One region of the Streptomyces sp. NPDC002884 genome, then DNA from elsewhere that is predicted to be linked to it. Evidence: riboswitches for the same ligand, from Rfam matches in the RefSeq annotation. Region 1 holds a riboswitch; the other holds the start of a gene.
What was found. A riboswitch is a leader RNA that binds a small molecule or an ion and turns the genes downstream of it on or off. The one in region 1 is predicted to bind cyclic di-AMP.

Region 1 (4,400 bases):
GCCTACGCGGCCGCCGGCTGGCTCACCCCGGCCGAGCCGTTCGCGCTCGGCTCGATGCGGGCCCGGCGGCTGGCCCGGGAGTACGCCGGCCGCCACCTCGGCAAGCCGGCGGCGCGGGAGGTGGCACGGTACGAGGCGTACGCGACCTCCCTCGCCTTCCTGCGGCACCGCGGCCGGCAGGGCCGGGCCCGCGCCGACTTCCTCGTACGCGAGCGGGAGTTGCTCAACGAACTGTGGAGGCGCAAGGACGTCGCCCGGCCGGCGCTGGACCACGCGGCCCGGGCGACGGCCCCGCCGGTACGGGTGGCCGTGCTGCCCTGGCCGGTGTACGGGGGGTACGGGTACGGCCGGGGTCCGGCCCACGGCCAGGGCCGCACCGCCGGATTCGGGCAACCGGCGGCGCCGGTGTACGGAGCCCCGCCGGTCCACGGAACTCCGCCGGGGCCGTCGTACGGATACGGGTTCGGCTACGGGTACCCGGCAGCACACGGCCCCGCGAACGGCCCCGCGAACGGCCCCGGGAGCGGCCCCGGGAGCGGGTATCCGGCAGGGCCGTACCCCGCCCCCCACCCGCACCAGTAGGCGAGGCCGCGGCAGGTCAGGCCGAGGCCCGGGTCAGCCGGGTGATCTCCTCCGCCGTCAGCTCCAGCCGCGCCACCTCCAGCAGCGCCGGCAGCTGCTCGACCGTCCGCGCGGAGGCGATCGGCGCGGCCACAGTCGGCTGCGCCGCGAGCCACGCCAGGGCGACCGTGGGGATCTCGGCGCCGTGGGCCTGGGCGATCTCGTCCAGGGCGGTGAGGACGTTGCGGCCCCGCTCCGTGTCGAGATGCTTGGCCGCGCCGGCCGCACGGGCGCTCTGCACGGTCGTACCGGGCCGGTACTTGCCGGTGAGGAAGCCGGCGGCGAGCGCGAAGTACGGGACGGCCGCGAGTCCGAAGCGGGCGGCGAGGTCCTGGAGGCCGCCCTCGTAGGTGTCGCGGGAGACCAGGTTGTAGTGGGGCTGGAGGGCGACGTACCGGGCCAGGCCCTCGCGGTCGGAGAACTCCAGGGACTCCCGGAGCCGCTCGGGCGAGATGTTGGAGGCGGCGATGTGCCGCACCTTGCCCGCCCGCACCAGCTCGTCGAGCGCGCCGATGATCTCCTCGACGGGCACCTCGGGCTTGTCGAAGTGCGTGTAGTAGAGGTCGATGCGGTCGGTGCCCAGACGGCGGAGCGAGGCGTCGGCGGCGGCCTTGATGTTGTCGGCGGTCAGACCGGGGAACTCGGGGTGCTGGCTCACCTTGGTGGCGATCACGAGGTCGTCGCGGTTGCCCCGGGCCTTCACCCACCTGCCGATGACGGTCTCGGACTCACCGCCGCTGTTGCCCTCGATCCACGCCGTGTAGGAGTCGGCGGTGTCGACGAAGTTGCCGCCCGCGGCCGCGTAGGCGTCGAGCACGGCGAAGGAGGCCGTCTCGTCGGCGGTCCAGCCGAAGACGTTGCCGCCGAGGGAGAGCGGGAAGACCTCGAGGTCGGAGGAGCCGAGCTTGCGAAGAGAAGTCATGCTTCGTCTCAACGGACGCCGACGGCCCGCCCATTCCGGGCGTGACACGAAGAACATGTGAACGGCGCCTGTGGACGGCACGGAACGGCGGCAGCCCCGACGCGGAGGGCGTCGGGGCTGCCGGGGTGGATCAGGGTGTCCGCGGGAGAGGAACCGCTCAGGGGTTGAGGCCCTTGCCGCGCAGCCAGGCCGCGGGGTCGATGCCGTCGGCGCTGCCGTTCGGATGGACCTCGAGGTGGAGGTGGGCTCCGGTGACGTTGCCGGTCGCGCCCACGCGGCCGATCACATCACCGGTGGCGACCTTCTGGCCGACACTGACGCTGATCGACGACTGGTGGCAGAACCACAGCTCGGTGCCGTCGTCCAGGGTCAGGATGGTGCGGTAGCCGTAGGAACCGGCCCAGCCGGCCTCGGTGATGGTGCCGCTGTGGACGGCCTTGATGAGCGTGCCCGTCGGCGCGGCGAAGTCCAGACCCGTGTGGTAGCCGGAGGACCAGAGGGAACCGGCCTGGCCGAAGGTCGAGGTGATGGTGTACGAGGAGGTCGGCAGCGTGTACTGCTTGGCCAGCTCGGCCAGGCGCGCGGCCTCGGCCTTCGCGGCGGCTTCCTCGGCGGCCTTCTTCTTGGCGGCGGCGGCCTTGGCCTCCGCCTCCTTCTCGGCCTTGGCGGCGGCGTCGGACTCGGCCTTGGCCGCCGCGGCGAGCGCCTTGACCTCGACCTGCGACTGCTGCGACTCGGCCTGCGCCATGATCCGGCTGCGGAGCGCCTCGCCGGCGTCGGCGGTGCTCTCCTCGGTGTCCACGGCGGCTTCGGAACCGAAGCTGGCGAGGGCCGGGGCGGCTTCCGGGGCGGGCTCGTCGTCGGAGATGAGCGAACCCACGTTGGGCAGGTCCGGCATCGAGATGGAGACCGGCGCCTTGCCGGTGTTGGCGCTGGCCATGCCGCCCGCGCTGACGGCGGCTATGACGCCGACGCCGAGGACGGTGGAGCTGCGGGCGAATCCGCCGCCGCGCTGCTTGGCGACGCGGTGCTTGCCGCGTACCGGGCGAGTGGACTCCGCGGTGGGGTTCCACTCCTCCCAAGGGCCCTCGTCGGTGCGGTAGTCGCCGTAGCCGAAGGTCTCGGTGGACCGCTGGCTGGGCGCGTAAGGGGCCTCGGGGGCAGGCGGGTTGGACGCCACGCGGGCGCACTCCTTTCCTTCCGTCGCCTACCGGGTTAGCTGACGGGTTCGGAGCGGGAAGGTCTCCTACGCGCGTATACCGGTCGTGGACTCTGCGAGTTCACGACGGCTTCCGCGTGATTCACCCCAAGGTGGTGGTTCCCCGGTTCCCTTGCGGGATTCGGCACGTGCCGCACGGAGCCGACTCTGGTGCCGGCTGGGACGACCGCGCTGCGTTATCGAACGTTAATAGACCCGGGGGTGGGTTTCCAAGCTGTTCCTCTTGATCAACAACATTTCTGGCCTGGACTTTTGGGCCAGCAGCGGTGAAAAACGGGCGAGTTGACCGCGCTTCGACATGCCCCGGAAACGCTTCATCAGTCACAGGAGTTTTGATGGTGACTCAGTCGTTATGCGCAGGGCGGTCATCCGGTCACCAGGAGTGAGGGAGGGAGGTCGACATAAACGCCGAAGGCCGGAACCCTTTCGGATTCCGGCCTTCGGTTCATCAGTAGCGGGGACAGGATTTGAACCTGCGACCTCTGGGTTATGAGCCCAGCGAGCTACCGAGCTGCTCCACCCCGCGGCGATGAATGCAACTGTACGCCATCAGCGGGGCGGAAAGCACATCGGTTGATCCACGGGGCCCCGGCGGCCTCAGAGGAGGTGGCGGTTCGGCTCCTTCGCCCGCTCCTCGTAATCCGGGAGCACGAGGACGTCGACGCCCTGGGCCGTCAGCAGACCGGTCCCGTCCGCCTCCGTGACGAAGGTGTCCGGCTCCCGCCAGGCCGTGACCACCCTGCGCACCCCGGCGTCGAGGATGAGGCGGGCGCAGGGGGCCGGGCGGGAGGAGCGGCGGGCGCACGGTTCGAGGCTGCTGTAGACGGTGGCCGCGGACAGCCGGGGGTCGGCGGGGTCGAGCTTCGCGAGGGCGGCCTCCTCGGCGTGCACGACCGGGTCGCCGGCCTCGCGGGAGTGGCCGCGGGCCAGCTCCGTGCCGTCGGCGGCCACGATCACCGCGCCGACGCTGAAGGCGGTCTCCGACGGCGGACAGTCGGCCGCGAGTTCGCAGGCGAGGGCCAGCCAGTGCCGGTCGGCCGCGACGGGCAGCGGTCCGGCGCCGGGGGCGGTGGGCTCGTAGCGGTTCAGGACGACGTCCTCGATGCGCCGGCTCTCCACCAGGCGCAGGCGTCCGCCCTGGTAGCCGCCGGGTCCGAAGAGGCGGGGCGCGGCCGGGTCGCCCACGAACAGCGGGGCGAGGACCAGCTGGAGTTCGTCGGCGAGGCCCTGTCGGAGCAGCTGGGTGTGGATCTTCCCGCCGCCCTCGACCATGAGGCGCCGCACCCCGCGCTCGTCGTGGAGGTGTTCGAGGAGACGGCGCCAGTCCAGTTCGGGCCCGAGCGGGACGGCGTCCGCCTCGATGCCGAGCGCGCGGACCCGTTCGGCGCCCTTGTCCGTCGTGTACACGACCTTCTCGCCGCCCGTGTGCCAGAAGTTCGCCGCCGGGTCGAGGTCGCCGGAACCGCTGACGGTGACCTTGAGGGGGTACGGCGGCCGTCCGGCGGCCACCCGGGCGGCGCGGCGCTGCGGGGAGTTCACGAGGAGCCGGGGGTTGTCCGCACGGATCGTGCCGGCGCCGATGAGGATGGCGTCGACGGAGGCGCGGACCTCGTCGACGCGGTCGAAGTCGGCGCGGCC
Region 2 (4,400 bases), on a different contig from region 1:
AAGGGCAACGGCCACTTCGAGCTGGTCCAGGGGGCCGGCGGCTCGCTCAACGGCACCACCAGCTTCGAGCGCACGAACTACTTCGAGACCATGCCCACCCACCAGCTGGAGCTCGCCCTCTGGCTGGAGGCCGACCGCATGGGCTCGCTGCTCACCGCGCTGGACGACGAGTCGATGGAGAACCAGCGCGACGTCGTCAAGAACGAGCGCCGCCAGCGCTACGACAACGTCCCCTACGGGACGGCCTTCGAGAAGCTGACCGCCCTCGCCTACCCGGACGGCCACCCCTACCACCACACGCCGATCGGCTCGATGGCCGACCTGGACGCGGCGACCCTGGAGGACGCGCGCGCGTTCTTCCGCACGTACTACGCGCCCAACAACGCGGTCCTCTCCGTGGTCGGCGACATCGACCCGGAGCAGACCCTCGCCTGGGTCGAGAAGTACTTCGGCTCGATCCCCGGCCACGACGGCAAGCCCGCGCCCCGTGACGGCGGGCTGCCCGAGGTCATCGGCGAGCAGCTGCGCGAGATCGTCGAGGAGGAGGTGCCGGCCCGCGCGCTGATGGCCGCCTACCGGCTGCCCGAGGACGGCACGCGCGCGTGCGACGCCGCCGACCTGGCGCTCACCGTCCTCGGCGGCGGCGAGTCCTCCCGCCTCTACAACCGGCTGGTCCGCCGCGACCGTACGGCCGTCGCGGCCGGCTTCGGCCTGCTGCGGCTCGCCGGAGCGCCCTCCCTGGGCTGGCTGGACGTGAAGACGTCCGGCGACGTCGAGGTGCCCGTCATCGAGGCCGCCATCGACGAGGAGCTCGCCCGGTTCGCCGCGGAGGGCCCCACGGCCGAGGAAATGGAGCGGGCCCAGGCGCAGTTGGAGCGCGAGTGGCTCGACCGGCTCGGCACGGTCGCCGGCCGCGCCGACGAACTGTGCCGGTTCGCCGTGCTGTTCGGAGACCCGCAGCTCGCCCTCACCGCCGTCCAGCGCGTGCTGGACGTGACGCCGGAGGAGGTGCAGGAGATCGCCAAGGCCCGCCTGCGCCCCGACAACCGCGCGGTGCTCGTCTACGAGCCGACCGCCGCCGAAGCCCCCGCCGACCAGGACGAGAACGAGGAGGCGGCCCGGTGACCGAGCTCGCCACGATGGACTTCCACCCCCAGCCCCGGGCGGGCGAGGCCAAGCCGTGGGCGTTCCCGGCGCCCGAGCGCACCGCGCTGGCCAACGGCCTGACCGTGCTGCACTGCCACCGTCCCGGCCAGCAGGTCGTCGCCGTCGAGATCCTCCTCGACGCACCCCTGGACGCCGAACCGGCCGACCTCGACGGCGTCGCCACGATCATGGCGCGCGCCTTCTCCGAGGGCACCGACAAGCACTCCGCCGAGGAGTTCGCGGCCGAACTGGAGCGCTCCGGCGCCACCCTGGACGCGCACGCCGATCACCCCGGCGTCCGGCTGAGCCTCGAAGTACCGGCCTCACGCCTGCCCAAGGGCCTCGGTCTGCTCGCCGACGCCCTCAGGGCCCCCGCGTTCGCCGACAGCGAGGTCGAGCGCCTCGTCCGCAACCGCCTGGACGAGATCCCGCACGAGCTGGCCAACCCGTCCCGGCGCGCCGCCAAGGAGCTCTCCAAGGAGCTGTTCCCGGCCACCGCGCGGATGTCGCGCCCGCGCCAGGGCACCGCGGAGACGGTCGAGAAGATCGACTCCGCCGCCGTACGCGCCTTCTACGAGAAGCACGTCCGTCCCGCCACGGCCACCGCCGTGGTCGTCGGCGACCTCACCGGCGTCGACCTGGAGGCGCTCCTCGGCGACACCCTGGGCGCCTGGACGGGCTCCTCGGCCCAGCCGCGGCCCGTGCCGCCGGTGACCGCCGACGACACCGGCAGGGTCGTCATCGTGGACCGTCCCGGCGCCGTCCAGACCCAGTTGCTGATCGGCCGGATCGGCGCCGACCGGCACGACCGTGTGTGGCCCGCGCAGGTGCTCGGCACGTACTGCCTCGGTGGCACGCTCACCTCCCGGCTGGACCGTGTCCTGCGCGAGGAGAAGGGCTACACCTACGGTGTCCGCGCGTTCGGGCAGGTCCTGCGGTCCGCTCCGGACGGCTCGGGCGCCGCGATGCTCGCCATCAGCGGTTCCATCGACACCCCGAACACCGGTCCCGCTCTGGACGACCTGTGGAAGGTGCTGCGCACTCTCGCCGCGGAGGGGCTGACCGACGCCGAGCGCGACATCGCCGTGCAGAACCTGGTCGGTGTGGCGCCGCTCAAGTTCGAGACCGCCGCGGCCGTCGCCGGCACGCTGGCCGACCAGGTCGAGCAGCACCTGCCCGACGACTTCCAGGCCACGCTGTACCAGCAGCTCGCGGCGACCGGCACGGTGGAGGCCACTGCGGCGGCCGTGAACGCCTTCCCGGTGGACCGGCTGGTGACCGTCCTCGTGGGTGACGCGGCCCAGATCAAGGAGCCGGTCGAGGCCCTCGGCATCGGCGAGGTGAAGGTCGTGTCCGCGGAGTAGGTCCCGGCAACGGCGCACGCGTGCGGGGGCCCTGGTCGACGAAAGCGTCACCAGGGCCTCCGTATGTCCGAATTGATGCGGAGGTTGCCCGTCTGCCCTGTGGGATGCGCTACAAAAACCGGGATCCGTTTGAGGATTGAAACCCGCGCCGCTTAGCGTCATCCGGGCTGTTCGTCACGCAGTGCGCCGCAGCCGCGGCACCGGACAGTCATCGCCGAGTCCCCGTACGGCGCGAGCCAGGGGAGCCGGGGACCCACTAGTGAAGTCCCTGGGGTGAATCGGACGCCCGCGCCTGAACGCGAGGGGGTCCGTAGGAGACCTTCCTGCTCCGAACCCGTCAGCTAACCCGGTAGGCGAGAAGGAAGGAAAGGACACCCCCGACTTCATGGCGTTCACCTGCGCCCCCGGTAAGCACCGCAAGCCCGGCCGGATGCAGCGCAGCAGCGTTCGCGCGGCGGGCATCGCGGCGCTCACCACCACCGGTGTCATGGCCACCGTCGCCTCCACTCCGGCCTTCGCCGCCGAGCCCACCCCTGAGCAGACCGGGCTGATCCCCGTCGTCACCGCCGGCGAGTCCGCCGCCGAGTCCGTCGCGGAGCAGGTCGACGACCAGGTCGCCCGGCAGAAGCAGGCCGCCTTCGAGGAGGCCGCCCGTCAGGCCGCCGCCAAGAAGGCCGTGGAGGAGCGCGAGGCACGCGTGCGTGCCGCCCGTGAGGCCGAGCGCAAGCTCCTCAACACGTTCGTGCTGCCGATCACCGGTTCCTACGTCTCCACCGGCTACCAGGCCAGCAGCTCGCTGTGGTCCTCCGGCAGCCACACCGGCATCGACTTCCACGCCGCCAGCGGCACCTCCGTGCACGCGGTCGGCTCCGGCACCGTGGTCGAGGCCGGCTGGGGCGGGTCCTACGGCAACCAGATCGTGATCAAGATGCACGACGGGACGTACACCCAGTACGGTCACCTGTCGTCCCTCGCGGTGTCGGTGGGCCAGACGGTCACCCCGGGCGAGCGGATCGGCCTGTCCGGCGCCACCGGCAACGTCACCGGCCCGCATCTGCACTTCGAGGCCCGCACCACCGCGGAGTACGGCTCGGACATCGACCCGGTCGCCTACCTCCGCAACCACGGCGTGAACGTCTGACGACCCACGGCGACAGATCGTCCTGCCCCGGCCCTTGCGGCCGGGGCTTTCGCCGTTTTCGAGGTCCTGCTGTCCAAAAAATATCCCTGGATTCCGGCCCGCCATCGGAAATTCCCGCTCATTGCAATAGAGTCACGGAACACACGTCAATCGTCGACGTTTCACGGGGATTAAGGCGGAGGTCCGTCATGCGTATTCCGGCGCACTCGGTGTGCACGGCCATTCGGGACGACATCGTCGCGGGTGTCTACGAGCGCGGCAGCCGCCTCACCGAGGAACTCCTCGCCCGCCGCTACGGCGTTTCCCGCGTCCCGGTCCGCGAGGCGCTGCGCACGCTGGAGGCCGAGGGCTTCGTCGTCACGCGGCGGCACGCGGGCGCGTGCGTCGCGGAGCCGACCGAGCAGGAGGCGGCGGACCTGCTGGAGATGCGCATGCTCCTGGAGCCGCTCGGCGCCTCCCGGGCCGCCCAGCGCCGCACCGAGGCCCATCTGAAGGTGCTGCGCGGACTCGTCCGGCTGGGCCAGGAGCGGGCCAGACGGGGCAACAGCGAGGATCTGCGCTCCCTGGGCGGCTGGTTCCACGAGACCCTCGCGCAGTCGTCCGGAAGCCATGCCCTGACGTCGATGCTCACGCAGCTCCGCCACAAGATCGCCTGGATGTACGCGGTGGAGGCGCCGGCCAACCCCGTGGAGTCCTGGGCGGAGCACGGCGCGATCGTGGACGCGGTGGCGCGCGGCGACGGCGAGCGC

Region 2: another riboswitch for cyclic di-AMP. It lies ahead of ABT070_RS33560 (M23 family metallopeptidase); the one in region 1 lies ahead of ABT070_RS18370 (M23 family metallopeptidase).

What each region holds. Positions count from the first base shown of each region.
Region 1 is NZ_JBEOVB010000008.1:20,570-24,969, forward strand. It holds gene ABT070_RS18360 (PrsW family intramembrane metalloprotease) at 1-582, shown strand, start outside; gene ABT070_RS18365 (aldo/keto reductase) at 599-1,543, opposite strand; gene ABT070_RS18370 (M23 family metallopeptidase) at 1,701-2,723, opposite strand; cyclic di-AMP (ydaO/yuaA leader) riboswitch at 2,733-2,899, opposite strand; tRNA gene ABT070_RS18375 (tRNA-Met) at 3,215-3,288, opposite strand; gene ABT070_RS18380 (dihydrofolate reductase family protein) at 3,360-4,400, opposite strand, start outside.
Region 2 is NZ_JBEOVB010000024.1:126,405-130,804, forward strand. It holds gene ABT070_RS33550 (M16 family metallopeptidase) at 1-1,125, shown strand, start outside; gene ABT070_RS33555 (M16 family metallopeptidase) at 1,122-2,510, shown strand; cyclic di-AMP (ydaO/yuaA leader) riboswitch at 2,713-2,880, shown strand; gene ABT070_RS33560 (M23 family metallopeptidase) at 2,896-3,651, shown strand; gene ABT070_RS33565 (GntR family transcriptional regulator) at 3,840-4,400, shown strand, end outside.